DNA from 3 places in the Carnobacterium viridans genome. Region 3 is predicted to be linked to each of the others. Evidence: a T-box and tRNA genes for the amino acid it is inferred to sense, from the RefSeq annotation. Region 3 holds a T-box; the other regions hold tRNA genes.
What was found. A T-box is a leader RNA that pairs with one kind of tRNA and senses whether it is charged. The one in region 3 lies ahead of BLT48_RS13045 (valine--tRNA ligase), so its partner is inferred to be a tRNA-Val.
Positions count from the first base shown of each region.

Region 1: it has a tRNA-Val gene. The T-box ahead of BLT48_RS13045 (valine--tRNA ligase) is inferred to sense a tRNA for this amino acid. The anticodon was not compared.
Region 2: it has a tRNA-Val gene. The T-box ahead of BLT48_RS13045 (valine--tRNA ligase) is inferred to sense a tRNA for this amino acid. The anticodon was not compared.

Region 1 is NZ_FNJW01000008.1:2,084,063-2,089,652, forward strand. Features, by position in the region: rRNA gene BLT48_RS11465 (23S ribosomal RNA) at 1-1,918, shown strand, start outside; rRNA gene rrf (5S ribosomal RNA) at 2,009-2,124, shown strand; tRNA gene BLT48_RS11475 (tRNA-Val) at 2,152-2,227, shown strand; tRNA gene BLT48_RS11480 (tRNA-Lys) at 2,229-2,301, shown strand; tRNA gene BLT48_RS11485 (tRNA-Leu) at 2,343-2,427, shown strand; tRNA gene BLT48_RS11490 (tRNA-Thr) at 2,463-2,535, shown strand; tRNA gene BLT48_RS11495 (tRNA-Gly) at 2,542-2,613, shown strand; tRNA gene BLT48_RS11500 (tRNA-Leu) at 2,664-2,752, shown strand; tRNA gene BLT48_RS11505 (tRNA-Arg) at 2,756-2,829, shown strand; tRNA gene BLT48_RS11510 (tRNA-Pro) at 2,860-2,933, shown strand; tRNA gene BLT48_RS11515 (tRNA-Ala) at 2,944-3,016, shown strand; tRNA gene BLT48_RS11520 (tRNA-Met) at 3,055-3,128, shown strand; tRNA gene BLT48_RS11525 (tRNA-Ile) at 3,150-3,223, shown strand; tRNA gene BLT48_RS11530 (tRNA-Ser) at 3,261-3,350, shown strand; tRNA gene BLT48_RS11535 (tRNA-Met) at 3,377-3,449, shown strand; tRNA gene BLT48_RS11540 (tRNA-Asp) at 3,486-3,558, shown strand; tRNA gene BLT48_RS11545 (tRNA-Gly) at 3,564-3,634, shown strand; tRNA gene BLT48_RS11550 (tRNA-Ile) at 3,643-3,716, shown strand; tRNA gene BLT48_RS11555 (tRNA-Ser) at 3,757-3,844, shown strand; tRNA gene BLT48_RS11560 (tRNA-Glu) at 3,870-3,941, shown strand; tRNA gene BLT48_RS11565 (tRNA-Ser) at 3,987-4,076, shown strand; tRNA gene BLT48_RS11570 (tRNA-Met) at 4,103-4,175, shown strand; tRNA gene BLT48_RS11575 (tRNA-Asp) at 4,214-4,286, shown strand; tRNA gene BLT48_RS11580 (tRNA-Phe) at 4,302-4,374, shown strand; tRNA gene BLT48_RS11585 (tRNA-Gly) at 4,384-4,454, shown strand; tRNA gene BLT48_RS11590 (tRNA-Ile) at 4,465-4,538, shown strand; tRNA gene BLT48_RS11595 (tRNA-Glu) at 4,558-4,629, shown strand.
Region 2 is NZ_FNJW01000008.1:519,783-525,372, forward strand. Features, by position in the region: gene BLT48_RS03895 (phosphoenolpyruvate carboxykinase (ATP)) at 1-161, opposite strand, end outside; tRNA gene BLT48_RS03900 (tRNA-Leu) at 552-635, opposite strand; tRNA gene BLT48_RS03905 (tRNA-Cys) at 670-740, opposite strand; tRNA gene BLT48_RS03910 (tRNA-Gln) at 771-842, opposite strand; tRNA gene BLT48_RS03915 (tRNA-His) at 852-924, opposite strand; tRNA gene BLT48_RS03920 (tRNA-Trp) at 969-1,042, opposite strand; tRNA gene BLT48_RS03925 (tRNA-Tyr) at 1,074-1,157, opposite strand; tRNA gene BLT48_RS03930 (tRNA-Phe) at 1,164-1,239, opposite strand; tRNA gene BLT48_RS03935 (tRNA-Asp) at 1,274-1,346, opposite strand; tRNA gene BLT48_RS03940 (tRNA-Val) at 1,359-1,431, opposite strand; tRNA gene BLT48_RS03945 (tRNA-Glu) at 1,479-1,550, opposite strand; tRNA gene BLT48_RS03950 (tRNA-Ser) at 1,561-1,649, opposite strand; tRNA gene BLT48_RS03955 (tRNA-Asn) at 1,704-1,777, opposite strand; rRNA gene rrf (5S ribosomal RNA) at 1,790-1,905, opposite strand; rRNA gene BLT48_RS03965 (23S ribosomal RNA) at 1,996-4,916, opposite strand; rRNA gene BLT48_RS03970 (16S ribosomal RNA) at 5,152-5,590, opposite strand, start outside.
Region 3 is NZ_FNJW01000008.1:2,407,919-2,413,508, forward strand. Features, by position in the region: gene BLT48_RS13030 (amidohydrolase) at 1-881, shown strand, start outside; gene BLT48_RS13035 (redox-sensing transcriptional repressor Rex) at 1,206-1,874, shown strand; gene tpx (thiol peroxidase) at 1,997-2,488, shown strand; T-box leader at 2,543-2,779, shown strand; gene BLT48_RS13045 (valine--tRNA ligase) at 2,854-5,499, shown strand.

The DNA of each region.
Region 1 (5,590 bases), 320 kb from region 3:
TAAGATCCGTAGTCGAAAGGGAAACAGCCCAGACCACCAGCTAAGGTCCCAAAGTTTATGTTAAGTGGAAAAGGATGTGGAGTTGCTTAGACAACTAGGATGTTGGCTCAGAAGCAGCCATCATTTAAAGAGTGCGTAATAGCTCACTAGTCGAGTGACCCTGCGCCGAAAATTTACCGGGGCTAAACATAACACCGAAGCTGTGGATAGAACCATTGGTTCTATGGTAGGAGAGCGTTCTAAGGGCGTTGAAGCTAGATCGTGAGGACTAGTGGAGCGCTTAGAAGTGAGAATGCCGGTATGAGTAGCGAAAGACGGGTGAGAATCCCGTCCACCGAATGACTAAGGTTTCCTGGGGAAGGCTCGTCCTCCCAGGGTTAGTCGGGACCTAAGTCGAGGCCGAATGGCGTAGACGATGGACAACAGGTTGAGATTCCTGTACCAGTTGGTTTTGTTTGAACAATGGAGGGACACAGTAGGCTAAGGAATACGCGCTGTTGGATATGCGCGTCCAAGCAACAAGTTTTGAAGTGAGTCAAATGCTTGCTTCTTTAAGAACAAGTTGTGATGGGGAGGGAAATTAAGTACCGAAGTTCCCGATGTCACACTGTCAAGAAAAGCTTCTAGTTAGAAACCAACTGCCCGTACCGCAAACCGACACAGGTAGTCGAGGAGAGAATCCTAAGGTGTGCGAGAGAACTCTCGTTAAGGAACTCGGCAAAATGACCCCGTAACTTCGGGAGAAGGGGTGCTGACCAATTGGTCAGCCGCAGTGAATAGGCCCAGGCGACTGTTTATCAAAAACACAGGTCTCTGCAAAATCGTAAGATGACGTATAGGGGCTGACGCCTGCCCGGTGCTGGAAGGTTAAGAGGATGGGTTAGCTCTCGGGCGAAGCTCAGAATTGAAGCCCCAGTAAACGGCGGCCGTAACTATAACGGTCCTAAGGTAGCGAAATTCCTTGTCGGGTAAGTTCCGACCCGCACGAAAGGCGTAACGATCTGGGCACTGTCTCAACGAGAGACTCGGTGAAATTATAGTACCTGTGAAGATGCAGGTTACCCGCGACAGGACGGAAAGACCCCATGGAGCTTTACTGCAGTTTGATATTGAGTGTTTGTACAGCTTGTACAGGATAGGTAGGAGCCATTGAAGCCAGGACGCCAGTCTTGGTGGAGGCGTTGGTGGGATACTACCCTTGCTGTATGACCACTCTAACCCACAGCCCTTATCGGGCTGGGAGACAGTGTCTGACGGGCAGTTTGACTGGGGCGGTCGCCTCCTAAAGTGTAACGGAGGCGCCCAAAGGTTCCCTCAGAATGGTTGGAAATCATTCGCAGAGTGTAAAGGCATAAGGGAGCTTGACTGCGAGACCTACAAGTCGAGCAGGGACGAAAGTCGGGCTTAGTGATCCGGTGGTTCCGCATGGAAGGGCCATCGCTCAACGGATAAAAGCTACCCTGGGGATAACAGGCTTATCTCCCCCAAGAGTCCACATCGACGGGGAGGTTTGGCACCTCGATGTCGGCTCATCGCATCCTGGGGCTGTAGTCGGTCCCAAGGGTTGGGCTGTTCGCCCATTAAAGCGGTACGCGAGCTGGGTTCAGAACGTCGTGAGACAGTTCGGTCCCTATCCGTCGCGGGCGTAGGAAATTTGAGAGGAGCTGTCCTTAGTACGAGAGGACCGGGATGGACACACCTCTGGTGTACCAGTTGTTCTGCCAAGGGCATTGCTGGGTAGCTATGTGTGGACGGGATAAACGCTGAAAGCATCTAAGCGTGAAGCCCCCCTCAAGATGAGATTTCCCATCACGTAAGTGAGTAAGACCCCTGAGAGATGATCAGGTAGATAGGTTGGAAGTGGAAGTATAGCGATATACGGAGCGGACCAATACTAATCGGTCGAGGACTTAACCAAAGCAAGACCCGGTGTACGAAGGTAAGCAAACGAAACACACTTTAGACTTTATCCAGTTTTGAGAGTCCAACGGACTTTCGATTGAAATTGTGTGGTGATGAGGGCAAGAAGGTCACACCTGTTCCCATGCCGAACACAGAAGTTAAGCTTCTTAGCGCCGATGGTAGTGAAGGGTTTCCCTTTGTGAGAGTAGGACGTTGCCACGCAGATTCAATTAAAATTTTATTTCCCATGGAGGTTTAGCTCAGCTGGGAGAGCATCTGCCTTACAAGCAGAGGGTCGGCGGTTCGATCCCGTCAACCTCCACCATGAGTCATTAGCTCAGTTGGTAGAGCATCTGACTTTTAATCAGAGGGTCGCAGGTTCGAATCCTGCATGACTCATAACTAATCATTCAAGTAAGGTTAGTTATGCCAGACTTTATGCGGGTGTGGCGGAATTGGCAGACGCACTAGATTTAGGATCTAGCGTCGAGAGACGTGGGGGTTCAAGTCCCTTCACCCGCACCATTTTTTAGTTGAATGATTAGTGAAGTACCACTTTAGCCGGCTTAGCTCAGTTGGTAGAGCATCTGATTTGTAATCAGAGGGTCGAGGGTTCAACTCCTTTAGCCGGCATTTTTTGCGAAAGTAGTTCAGTGGTAGAACATCACCTTGCCAAGGTGGGGGTCGCGGGTTCGAATCCCGTCTTTCGCTTACTAGTTCAACTAGTGAGGTCATTCGTAAGAATGAAAAGCTGTTCTAATGCCGGGGTGGCGGAACAGGTAGACGCACAGGACTTAAAATCCTGCGGTGAGTGATCACCGTGCCGGTTCGATTCCGGCCCTCGGCACCATTTGCACCCATAGCTCAATTGGATAGAGTACTTGACTACGAATCAAGGGGTTAGAGGTTCAAGTCCTCTTGGGTGCATTTCTTTTGAAAAAAAGAATAACTCAGTAACGGGAAGTAGCTCAGCTTGGTAGAGCACTTGGTTTGGGACCAAGGGGTCGCAGGTTCGAATCCTGTCTTCCCGATTGAAATTTTGGGGCCTTAGCTCAGCTGGGAGAGCGCCTGCCTTGCACGCAGGAGGTCAGCGGTTCGATCCCGCTAGGCTCCACTTTTTATAAAATTTCATCTTTATTACCTTATTATTATGGCGGTGTAGCTCAGCTGGCTAGAGCGTCCGGTTCATACCCGGGAGGTCGGGGGTTCGATCCCCTTCGCCGCTATTATTATTTTTTAAAGATCTTGGACCTTTAGCTCAGTTGGTTAGAGCAGACGGCTCATAACCGTCCGGTCGTAGGTTCGAGTCCTACAAGGTCCATTAATCGGTTAAGATTAAAGTAACCTTGTATCATTATGGAGGATTACCCAAGTCCGGCTGAAGGGAACGGTCTTGAAAACCGTCAGGTGTGTAAAAGCACGCAAGGGTTCGAATCCCTTATCCTCCTTTTTTAAAATGATTCATTTATATTATCGCGGGGTGGAGCAGTTGGCAGCTCGTCGGGCTCATAACCCGAAGGTCACAGGTTCAAGTCCTGTCCCCGCAATTTATCTTTTGAAAAAAAGGTAGTTTTAAAAGTAAAGGTCTCGTGGTGTAGGGGTTAACATGTCTGCCTGTCACGCAGAAGATCGCGGGTTCGATTCCCGTCGAGACCGTTTTTGCGAGTGTAGTTTAGTGGTAAAACCACAGCCTTCCAAGCTGTTGATGCGAGTTCGATTCTCGTCACTCGCTTTTTTTATGGGCCTATAGCTCAGCTGGTTAGAGCGCACGCCTGATAAGCGTGAGGTCGATGGTTCGAGTCCATTTAGGCCCATTGAATAATTTTATAAATCAATAATTATTTTAGTTGTTTTGGGGAAGTACTCAAGTGGCTGAAGAGGCGCCCCTGCTAAGGGTGTAGGTCGTTAACGCGGCGCGAGGGTTCAAATCCCTCCTTCTCCGTATTTTTATTATTGTTAGTTTTCAAGGCCCGTTGGTCAAGCGGTTAAGACACCGCCCTTTCACGGCGGTATCACGGGTTCGATTCCCGTACGGGTCATAAACAATTTTGTTTAATTTAATAGCATCATCTTATCAGTCTTATGGAGGATTACCCAAGTCCGGCTGAAGGGAACGGTCTTGAAAACCGTCAGGTGTGTAAAAGCACGCAAGAGTTCGAATCTCTTATCCTCCTTTTTTAAAATGATTCATTTATATTATCGCGGGGTGGAGCAGTTGGCAGCTCGTCGGGCTCATAACCCGAAGGTCACAGGTTCAAGTCCTGTCCCCGCAATTTATCTTTTTAAAAAAGATAATTTTAAATGCAAAATTGGTCTCGTGGTGTAGGGGTTAACATGTCTGCCTGTCACGCAGAAGATCGCGGGTTCGATTCCCGTCGAGACCGTTTAATTTAATACTTGGCCTGGTAGCTCAGTTGGTAGAGCACTTGATTGAAGCTCAAGGTGTCGGCAGTTCGATTCTGTCCCAGGCCACTTTTTAATGCGGGTGTAGTTTAGTGGTAAAACCACAGCCTTCCAAGCTGTTGATGCGAGTTCGATTCTCGTCACCCGCTTTTTTTTTTTGGGCCTATAGCTCAGCTGGTTAGAGCGCACGCCTGATAAGCGTGAGGTCGATGGTTCGAGTCCATTTAGGCCCATTGTACTACAATTTAGAACGGCCCGTTGGTCAAGCGGTTAAGACACCGCCCTTTCACGGCGGTATCACGGGTTCGATTCCCGTACGGGTCATAAAAATAAGCCGAATAAAAAGGATAAGAGGAAACTTCTCTTATCCTTTTTTGATTCAATAATTTTTAGTAGTTCTACGTCAAGTAACGTAGGTGAAGAATAATAGTCTTGTCATTTCAATAGTTCAGGCAGATTTCATGGCTTGCGTTAAGCATCCATGGAACCTGTTTCTTTAAGAGAATAGCCTCAAAAAGTATAAATGAAGAGCATTATACTAAAAGAGATAAAAAAAGAAATGGCACAGAGTTGCAAAGTTCTTTGTGTTAATTTAGCTGAAATCGATTTTTTTTTGGAAAAAACTAATTGAACGACTTTAACAGTAAAAGGTAAAGTAAGTATAAAGATAAATGATAGGCTCTTGAAAGTAGGAATAAAAGAGATGAAACTGACTGCATAGATCAGAATTAGTAAATATAAAACGATACGTTGAAAGTGTTTGTGATCTAAAAAAAGATTGTTTGGATCATGGTCGTTCAACTGTCCATTAATTTTTGTATAGTTTAATTGAAGTTTTCCCAGCTCAACTAAAAAGACCATTAGTATTAATGGAATACTCCAATAAAAAAGTGTATTAGGGATGAAATTTGCTTGAACAAAAAAACTTAGGTAGGTTAATATACCACCCTTAAATACACTAGAAAAAAATAACATCAGCCACGAATAACCCTGTTTAACAAGATAAAATTGTAAATGAATCACCAAACTATAAAAGAAACATAACAATCCTACTAAATAATGAATGTTGTAAGCAAAGTAATAGATGAGCAGTAAATTTAATACTTCAAAGATAAGAAATGGAATATGATTAAATGAAAAAGGTGATTTAATCGTTTTAAATAAAAAATTTCCTAATAAGTGATTAAAAAAAATAAAACTATACAATAGGAGAAAACGTATAAAATTAAATGAACTATACTGACTAGCATAAAGTGTACCTATTAATAAATAAGAGAAAGGAACA
Region 2 (5,590 bases), 1.9 Mb from region 3:
GTATGCATTGATTCTTTAGCCAGTAAGTATGCTTCTTCAATCGTTTCTATTTCATTAATATTATTCCCATACATCGTTGTCTCTACTACCGCACGCAATGGCGAAAATAGAGGGTTGTTTTTTCTAATTTCAGCTTTTGAGAAAGTAGATCTTGTTGACATATTATCCTCTCCTTTTAGGCAATAAATTTGAACGAACATCTACATAAAATCAATAGAATATACTTAAATTAGTAAGCGGTTACATATAAAGAAAACATTTGATATTTACACCACCATCATAACAGATAGCACAAAAATAATGAATAAAGTATCCTTATATTACAAAAATAGGTTGAATCTCCATACCTTCAAAAGTATTAGGGATATTGAATTTGGGCTCTATACTTTTTAATATTGATAGCTTAGTTAAATTAATGGCACGAAATTATTGGTGGAATAGATTTGCTTGTAGCCATGCAAATGATTCCATGGCTACAAGCAAGCTGACGAAGAGTCTATTCAAACAGAAAAAGAGCCCCAAGAACAAGATGTTCTTGGGGCTCTTTAGTATACCGGCGGCCGGAATCGAACCGGCACGCCCTCGCGGGCACAGGATTTTGAGTCCAGCGCGTCTACCAGTTCCGCCACGCCGGCATATGGACTGCTCTTTTTCATCTTTTCTGATGTAAGGCGGTAACCGGATTTGAACCGGTGATGAAGGTTTTGCAGACCTCTGCCTTACCACTTGGCTATACCGCCATCTTTTTAGTTGAATACTATTCAATTAAACTGGGCTAGCTGGATTCGAACCAACGCATGAGGGAGTCAAAGTCCCTTGCCTTACCGCTTGGCTATAGCCCATAAAAAAAAGGCGACTGATGGGGTTCGAACCCACGCATGCCGGAACCACAATCCGGTGTGTTAACCACTTCACCACAATCGCCATGGTAATAATCCTATTCTTTTTTGCCAATCTTATTCTAAAAATGGCAGGGGTAGTAGGAATTGAACCCACACTGATGGTTTTGGAGACCATAGTTCTACCTTTAAACTATACCCCTATCGGATAAAAGGGTGTTGATTTTAAAAAAATGGTGGAGGGGGGCAGATTCGAACTGCCGAACCCGAAGGAGCGGATTTACAGTCCGCCGCGTTTAGCCACTTCGCTACCCCTCCATATAATGGTGGCCTGGGACAGAATCGAACTGCCGACACCTTGAGCTTCAATCAAGTGCTCTACCAACTGAGCTACCAGGCCATCTTAAAGATGGTTTATTTTATTCGTAAACCAACGGTCTCGACGGGAATCGAACCCGCGATCTTCTGCGTGACAGGCAGACATGTTAACCCCTACACCACGAGACCTTTTTGTAACAATGGAGGTTGACGGGATCGAACCGCCGACCCTCTGCTTGTAAGGCAGATGCTCTCCCAGCTGAGCTAAACCTCCGAGTGTGAATCCTTACTGCATTCCTTAACCAGTAACGATGTTACTGATGACCCGTACGGGAATCGAACCCGTGATACCGCCGTGAAAGGGCGGTGTCTTAACCGCTTGACCAACGGGCCGTTTTTTGAACGGAGAGTAAGGGATTCGAACCCTTGAGACAGCGTTCACCGCCTACATGATTTCCAATCATGCTCCTTCGGCCGCTCGGACAACTCTCCAGATTCGGTTCACCAAAACTATTCACGTTTTAGTTACATAGTTTGACTATGGAACTCCGCAAGTAGGACTCGAACCTACGACATCATGATTAACAGTCATGCGCTACTACCAACTGAGCTATTGCGGAATAATTGATTCTGCGTGGCAACGTCCTACTCTCACAAAGGGAAACCCTTCACTACCATCGGCGCTAAGAAGCTTAACTTCTGTGTTCGGCATGGGAACAGGTGTGACCTTCTTGCCCTCATCACCACACAATGTCAATCGAAAGTCCGTTGGACTCTCAAAACTGGATAAAGTCTAAAGTGTCTTTCGTTTGCTTACCTTCGTACACCGGGTATTGCTTTGGTTAAGTCCTCGACCGATTAGTATTGGTCCGCTCCGTATATCGCTATACTTCCACTTCCAACCTATCTACCTGATCATCTCTCAGGGGTCTTACTCACTTACGTGATGGGAAATCTCATCTTGAGGGGGGCTTCACGCTTAGATGCTTTCAGCGTTTATCCCGTCCACACATAGCTACCCAGCAATGCCCTTGGCAGAACAACTGGTACACCAGAGGTGTGTCCATCCCGGTCCTCTCGTACTAAGGACAGCTCCTCTCAAATTTCCTACGCCCGCGACGGATAGGGACCGAACTGTCTCACGACGTTCTGAACCCAGCTCGCGTACCGCTTTAATGGGCGAACAGCCCAACCCTTGGGACCGACTACAGCCCCAGGATGCGATGAGCCGACATCGAGGTGCCAAACCTCCCCGTCGATGTGGACTCTTGGGGGAGATAAGCCTGTTATCCCCAGGGTAGCTTTTATCCGTTGAGCGATGGCCCTTCCATGCGGAACCACCGGATCACTAAGCCCGACTTTCGTCCCTGCTCGACTTGTAGGTCTCGCAGTCAAGCTCCCTTATGCCTTTACACTCTGCGAATGATTTCCAACCATTCTGAGGGAACCTTTGGGCGCCTCCGTTACACTTTAGGAGGCGACCGCCCCAGTCAAACTGCCCGTCAGACACTGTCTCCCAGCCCGATAAGGGCTGTGGGTTAGAGTGGTCATACAGCAAGGGTAGTATCCCACCAACGCCTCCACCAAGACTGGCGTCCTGGCTTCAATGGCTCCTACCTATCCTGTACAAGCTGTACAAACACTCAATATCAAACTGCAGTAAAGCTCCATGGGGTCTTTCCGTCCTGTCGCGGGTAACCTGCATCTTCACAGGTACTATAATTTCACCGAGTCTCTCGTTGAGACAGTGCCCAGATCGTTACGCCTTTCGTGCGGGTCGGAACTTACCCGACAAGGAATTTCGCTACCTTAGGACCGTTATAGTTACGGCCGCCGTTTACTGGGGCTTCAATTCTGAGCTTCGCCCGAGAGCTAACCCATCCTCTTAACCTTCCAGCACCGGGCAGGCGTCAGCCCCTATACGTCATCTTACGATTTTGCAGAGACCTGTGTTTTTGATAAACAGTCGCCTGGGCCTATTCACTGCGGCTGACCAATTGGTCAGCACCCCTTCTCCCGAAGTTACGGGGTCATTTTGCCGAGTTCCTTAACGAGAGTTCTCTCGCACACCTTAGGATTCTCTCCTCGACTACCTGTGTCGGTTTGCGGTACGGGCAGTTGGTTTCTAACTAGAAGCTTTTCTTGACAGTGTGACATCGGGAACTTCGGTACTTAATTTCCCTCCCCATCACAACTTGTTCTTAAAGAAGCAAGCATTTGACTCACTTCAAAACTTGTTGCTTGGACGCGCATATCCAACAGCGCGTATTCCTTAGCCTACTGTGTCCCTCCATTGTTCAAACAAAACCAACTGGTACAGGAATCTCAACCTGTTGTCCATCGTCTACGCCATTCGGCCTCGACTTAGGCCCCGACTAACCCTGGGAGGACGAGCCTTCCCCAGGAAACCTTAGTCATTCGGTGGACGGGATTCTCACCCGTCTTTCGCTACTCATACCGGCATTCTCACTTCTAAGCGCTCCACTAGTCCTCACGATCTAGCTTCAACGCCCTTAGAACGCTCTCCTACCATAGAACCAATGGTTCTATCCACAGCTTCGGTGTTATGTTTAGCCCCGGTAAATTTTCGGCGCAGGGTCACTCGACTAGTGAGCTATTACGCACTCTTTAAATGATGGCTGCTTCTGAGCCAACATCCTAGTTGTCTAAGCAACTCCACATCCTTTTCCACTTAACATAAACTTTGGGACCTTAGCTGGTGGTCTGGGCTGTTTCCCTTTCGACTACGGATCTTATCACTCGCAGTCTGACTCCCGGATATAAATCAATGGCATTCGGAGTTTATCTGAATTCGGTAACCCGAGAAGGGCCCCTAGTCCAAACAGTTGCTCTACCTCCATGATTCTAATTCCGAGGCTAGCCCTAAAGCTATTTCGGAGAGAACCAGCTATCTCCAAGTTCGATTGGAATTTCTCCGCTACCCACACCTCATCCCCGCATTTTTCAACATACGTGGGTTCGGTCCTCCAGTGCGTATTACCGCACCTTCAACCTGGACATGGGTAGATCACTTGGTTTCGGGTCTACGACCACATACTCATTCGCCCTATTCAGACTCGCTTTCGCTGCGGCTCCGTCTCATCAACTTAACCTCGCATGGGATCGTAACTCGCCGGTTCATTCTACAAAAGGCACGCTATCACCCATTAACGGGCTTTAACTATTTGTAGGCACACGGTTTCAGGGGCTATTTCACTCCTCTTCCGAGGTTCTTTTCACCTTTCCCTCACGGTACTGGTTCACTATCGGTCACTAGGGAGTATTTAGCCTTGGGAGATGGTCCTCCCGGATTCCGACGGAATTTCTCGTGTTCCGCCGTACTCAGGATACTGATCAGAGTGAAATTGGTTTCGATTACAGGGCTTTTACCTTCTTCGGCAGACCTTTCCAGGTCGCTTCTTCTACCAATCTCATTTATGACTCTATGTGTTCAGTCCTACAACCCCAGAAAGCAAGCTTTCTGGTTTGGGCTATTCCCGTTTCGCTCGCCGCTACTCAGGGAATCGATTTTTCTTTCTCTTCCTGCAGGTACTTAGATGTTTCAGTTCTCTGCGTCTACCTCTACTGACCTATGTATTCAGTCAGCAGTAACATCCTATCAAAGATGCTGGGTTCCCCCATTCGGAAATCTTTGGATCAAAGCTCACTTACAGCTCCCCAAAGCATATCGGCGTTAGTCCCGTCCTTCATCGGCTCCTAGTGCCAAGGCATTCACCGTGCGCCCTTATTAACTTAACCTATGGTTAACAGTTAATTTTTAAACCTCATCTTTCGATGAGAACCTTAAAAAAACTCATTTTTAAAACTTTTCGGTGTGTTTCTGGTTTGTTACTTGATTACACTTTTTAACTTTATCCAGTTTTCAAAGAACAACGTCTTGCCGCAACCAAAGTTGCGTTTTTTTGAGAAGATTAGACCTCTCAAAACTAAACAAAGTAAAGACGAATGTGTGGGTTTCCGTTAAATTCCTTAGAAAGGAGGTGATCCAGCCGCACCTTCCGATACGGCTACCTTGTTACGACTTCACCCCAATTATCTGTCCCACCTTAGGCGGCTGGCTCCCAAAAGGGTTACCTCACCGACTTCGGGTGTTACAAACTCTCGTGGTGTGACGGGCGGTGTGTACAAGACCCGGGAACGTATTCACCGCGGCGTGCTGATCCGCGATTACTAGCGATTCCGGCTTCATGTAGGCGAGTTGCAGCCTACAATCCGAACTGAGAATGGCTTTAAGAGATTAGCTTGGCCTCGCGACCTTGCGACTCGTTGTACCATCCATTGTAGCACGTGTGTAGCCCAGGTCATAAGGGGCATGATGATTTGACGTCATCCCCACCTTCCTCCGGTTTATCACCGGCAGTCTCACTAGAGTGCCCAACTGAATGCTGGCAACTAATAATAGGGGTTGCGCT
Region 3 (5,590 bases):
CGGTTATTGAAGAAAAAAGAAAAGCTTTTCGAGTTCATCTCTTAATTCATCATGAGGAATTAAATGTCTACAATCAGTCAAATGAAATGTATCTGGATGGAAATCCTTATATAGAACTAGGTGCAATGAAAATATTTTATGATGGAACAGTAGGATCTCGAACAGCTCTAATGAGCTACCCGTATCCTGGGACCACTGATTATGGGCTACAAGTTCAAACAGATGAAGTTTTTATAGCCCTTATCAAAGCTGCACGTAAAGCTAAACTTCCAGTAGCTATCCATATTTTAGGAGATAAAGCATTTGAGAAAGTAATTGAAACGTTACGTCAATTTCCACCGCTGCCTGGACAACTTGATCGAATGATTCATACACCTTGGTTGAACACTGAATTACTAAAGAAAGCTAAAAACTTACCTTTGGTTTTTGATTTACAGCCGCAATTTATGAGTAGTGATCTTCCGTGGGCGCTAGATGTTTTGGGTAAAAATCATCCGCCTTTAGCCTTCGCATGGAAGACTATAAAAGATACAGGGTTTCCAATTGCAGGAGGTAGTGACGCTCCAGTTGAAATACCCAATCCATTTTTTGGTATACACGCAGCTGTTACTAGAATGAAAAAAGATGGGAAAGATAAAAAACGTTATTTTCCGGAAGAAGAGCTTTCTGTATTTGAAGCTTTATCGCTTTACACAACTGGGAGTGCTATTGCAGGGTATAAAGAGGATACTAGAGGGAAAATAAAACCTGGTTATATCAGTGACTTTACAATTTTAAAACAAAATCCTTTTTTAATAGAAAAAGATAGTTTGAAAGACCTAGTCGTTTCGAAAACAGTTGTAGGTGGAAATGTCGTTTTTTCGATAAACGATTATGCATAGGAAGTTTAGAAAGAAAGAAGACAAAAGTAAATAAGACTCTTCGTCAAATGGTGTTGATAGAAGTAAATAACATTTCTTCTGGAATAGACGGATTTGCTTGTGGAGAGCCATTGAATTCAATGCAAGCTACAAGTAAACCCTATTCCTCCAGAAGTTTCGTGCCATTAATTTAACTAAGCTATCAATACTAAAAAGTATAGAGCCGGAGATATCCGTCTTCTTTTTTTGTTCAATATAATTGTGATTAACATCACAATTATATTGAGTTAATCATTGAAAGATGATATGATAATGAAGAAATTTAAAGGACAGGAGGCAGGATAAGTGGAGATAACGACTAAAATACATCAAATTCCAAATGCAACAGCTCAAAGGTTACCTATCTATTATCGTTCATTAAAAAAATTGAACGAAACAGGAGTAGAGCGCATAAAATCAAAAGAATTGAGTCAACTGACACAAATTCCTTCAGCGACGATTCGTCGAGATTTTTCTCATTTTGGTGAATTAGGAAGGAGCGGATACGGGTATGAGGTTGTTTATGTAACTGAAGTATTTCGTGAGTTATTAAATGTGAATAATATCATTAATGTAGTGCTTATAGGAGTGGGGAATTTAGGGAAAGCTATTTTAACTAATAATTTCAAGAAAGAAAAAAACATTACGATCAAGTGTGCTTTTGACAGTCAATCGCCTTATTTAGGAAAAGAAATATCAGGTGTACCAATTTTTCCTATGGAAAGAATGAAAGAACTTGTTAGGAAACAACAAATTCAGACAGCTATTTGTGCTGTACCTAGTGAGGTATCACAAGAAGTAGTTGATGATCTAATTGATGCCGGTATCAATTCTATTTTAAATTTTGCTCCTGGAAGAATAAAAGTACCGGATACTATTCAAATGAAATATATCGATTTCTCCAGTGAAATTTTTACAATGGTCTATCAAAACGAAGCACTATATCCTGGAAATCCAATTGAAAAAAATAATTGAAATAAAAAAAATTAGATAAGTTAGAAAACAATAGAATCTGACTATTTGTACGGAAATATTGCTTTAAAAAATGATTATTCGTATACTGTTCTAAGATAAGTCTTAGAATAGGAGTGTTTAATATGGAAATTACTAGAAAAGGTACACCACATAAACTAAGAGGTATTCAAACAAAGGTTGGAGATAAAGCGCCTGAATTTAATATTAAAAACTTAGTGGATGAAACAGTTGGATTAAACGAATTTTCCGGAAAAGTTGTTTTAATCAGTGTCATTCCAGATATTGATACACGAGTATGTGCTTTACAAGCAAAAGAATTCAATAAAATCGCCAGCGAATTAGAGGGTGTGCAATTGATCACTATTTCAAATAACACCAAAGAAGAACAAGCTGAATGGTGTGCTGGAAAAGACATTTCAATGGAAATGTTGCATGATAGTGAATTAAGTTTTGGTAACGCGTATGGTTTAGTAATGGAAGATCTTGATCGATTAGCACGCTCAGTATTTGTTGTTAACCCAAGAGGTGAAATCACGTATCAAGAAATCGTTCCTGAAATGTCTAGTGAACCTGACTATGATAAAGCGATCAAAGCAGCTAGAGCAGCACGTTAATGAAATCCATAAGATGTATTGAAAAATAACTTTTTTAATGCTACTATGTAAAAATAAAAGGCAATGAACAAGAAGAGTAATTTTATTTGCTGACTGATAGAGAAAAGAACGAATGCTGGGAGTTCTTAGTCGTGATAAAATGAAGGTAGCTTGGGAGCTGACAAGGTGAATATACAGTAACTTTGTTCGGAGTAACGATCCGTTAAAATTGGAACTAAGAGGTGTACTTTTGAAATTAGTAAAAGTACGCAATATAGGTGGTACCGCGAGTGAACAGCATTCGTCCTAATAATAATTTATTATTAGGACGGGTGCTTTTTTTGTTTGTATAAATCGTTTAATTAAAATTGTAAAGGAGAGATAGAATGACTGATGAATTGAAAATGTCTACTAAATACCAACCAAATGAAGTAGAAGCTGGTCGTTATGAAAAATGGGTAGAAAAAGGGCTATTTAAGCCAAGTGGAGATAAGACAAAAGAGGCTTACTCTGTCGTTATTCCTCCTCCAAACGTAACAGGGAAATTGCATTTAGGTCATGCATGGGATACAACCTTACAAGATATTATTGTTAGACAAAAAAGAATGCAAGGCTTTGACACTTTATGGTTGCCAGGTATGGATCATGCAGGGATTGCAACCCAAGCAAAAGTAGAAGCTAAATTAGCTGAAAATGGTATTTCACGCTACGATTTAGGACGTGAAAAGTTTATTGATACTGTCTGGGATTGGAAAGAAGAATACGCTAGTGTGATTCGTGAACAATGGGCAAAAGTTGGTATTTCAGTTGACTATAGCCGTGAACGTTTTACATTAGATGACGGATTATCTGAAGCGGTTCGTAAAGTATTTGTAACGATGTACGATAAAAAACTAATTTACCGTGGAGAATATATCATCAACTGGGATCCAAAAGCTAAAACAGCTTTATCAGATATTGAGGTTATTCACCAAGATGTTGAAGGTGCCTTTTATCATATGAGTTATCCTTTAACAGATGGTAGCGGAGTAGTAGAAATTGCGACAACGCGACCTGAGACGATGCTAGGAGACACAGCAATTGCGGTTCATCCAGACGATGAGCGCTACCAACAATTGATCGGTAAGACCGTTCTCTTGCCTTTAATGAATCGTGAAATCCCAATTATAGTAGATGATTATGTTGAAATGGATTTTGGTACAGGTGTTGTGAAAATCACTCCTGCTCATGATCCGAATGACTTTGAAGTTGGGAAACGTCACAATTTGCCACAAATTAATGTGATGAATGATGATGGTTCAATGAATGAATTGGCTGGCAAGTATGAATCGATGGATCGTTTTGAAGCTCGTAAAGCCGTGGTAAAAGATTTAGAAGCTGAAGGACGAATGATCAAAATCGAAAAAGTGGTTCACAGTGTTGGTCATTCAGAACGCACAGGAGTTGTAGTAGAACCAAGGTTATCTACGCAATGGTTTGTAAATATGGCACCACTAGCTAAAGAAGCAATCGAAAGCCAAGGAACAGAAGAGAAAGTTAATTTTGTGCCAGAGCGTTTCGAAAATACCTATATGCGTTGGATGGAAAATGTTCACGATTGGGTAATCTCACGCCAATTGTGGTGGGGTCACCGTATTCCTGCTTGGTACCATAAAACAAGTGGTGAGTTATATGTAGGAATGGAAGCACCTGAAGATAATGAAAATTGGGTACAAGATCCAGATGTTTTGGATACGTGGTTTAGTTCAGCTTTATGGCCGTTTTCTACAATGGGATGGCCCGATGAAGATTCTGAAGATTTCAATCGTTATTTCCCTACCAATACTTTGGTAACAGGATACGACATTATTTTCTTCTGGGTTAGCCGCATGATGTTCCAAAGTTTAGAATTTACTGGAAAACGACCATTTAATAATGTATTGATTCATGGTCTTATCCGTGATACAGATGGCCGTAAAATGAGTAAATCACTAGGCAATGGGATCGATCCTATGGATGTGATTGAAAAGTATGGAGCGGATGCACTGCGTTGGTTCTTGTCTAATGGTTCTGCTCCAGGGCAAGATGTTCGTTTTAGTTATGACAAAATGGATGCTGCATGGAACTTTATCAATAAGATATGGAATGCTAGCCGCTTTGCATTGATGAATATGGAAAACTTTACTGTCGATCAAATTGATTTAATAGGTGAAAAAACAGTTGCTGACCGCTGGATCTTAACCAAATTAAATGAAACCATTGAAAAAGTAACCGACTTATTCGAGCGTTTTGAATTTGGTGAAGCGGGTCGCCACTTGTATCACTTTATTTGGGATGATTTTTGTGACTGGTACATCGAAATGAGTAAGGAAGTATTATTTGGAGAAGATGAAAAAGCAAAACAAACGACTAGAAGTATTTTAGCTTATGTATTGGATCAGACGTTACGTCTGTTACACCCAATCATGCCATTTGTTACTGAAGAGATTTGGGAAAATATTCCTCACGAAGGAGAATCCTTAGTGGTAGCAGAATACCCAGTTGTTCATCCAGAACTTTCTGATGAAGCAGCGACTAAAGGGATGGATGTACTGATGGAATTGATTCGTTCGGTTCGTAATATCCGTTCTGAGGTAAATACACCATTATCTAAAAAAATTGAGATATTGATCAAAACAAACGATCAAACAATCGAACAATTCTTGAAAGATAATACTTCTTATATTGAACGCTTCTGTAATCCTGAAACATTGACAATCTCAAGTGATGTAGAAGCTCCCGAAACAGCTATGTCAGCTGTAATCACAGGTGCTGAAATTTACTTGCCTCTAGCTGGATTGATCAATTTAGAAGAAGAAATCGCTCGTTTAGAAAAAGAATTGGATAAATGGAACAAAGAAGTGAAACGTGTAGAAGGAAAATTAGCGAATAAAAAATTCGTAGATAATGCTCCTGATGCAGTAGTTGAAGCTGAAAAAGCAAAACAAGGCGATTACCTTGAAAAACATGCTGCAGTAAATGAACGTATAAAAGTACTGAAAAATCAACTTTAATCAGTAACCTATTATAAATAAAACGAGTAAAAACTAGGATCGCTCTTAGCTTTTTACTCGTTTTATTGTTCTTTTGAGAAGGAATTATAGT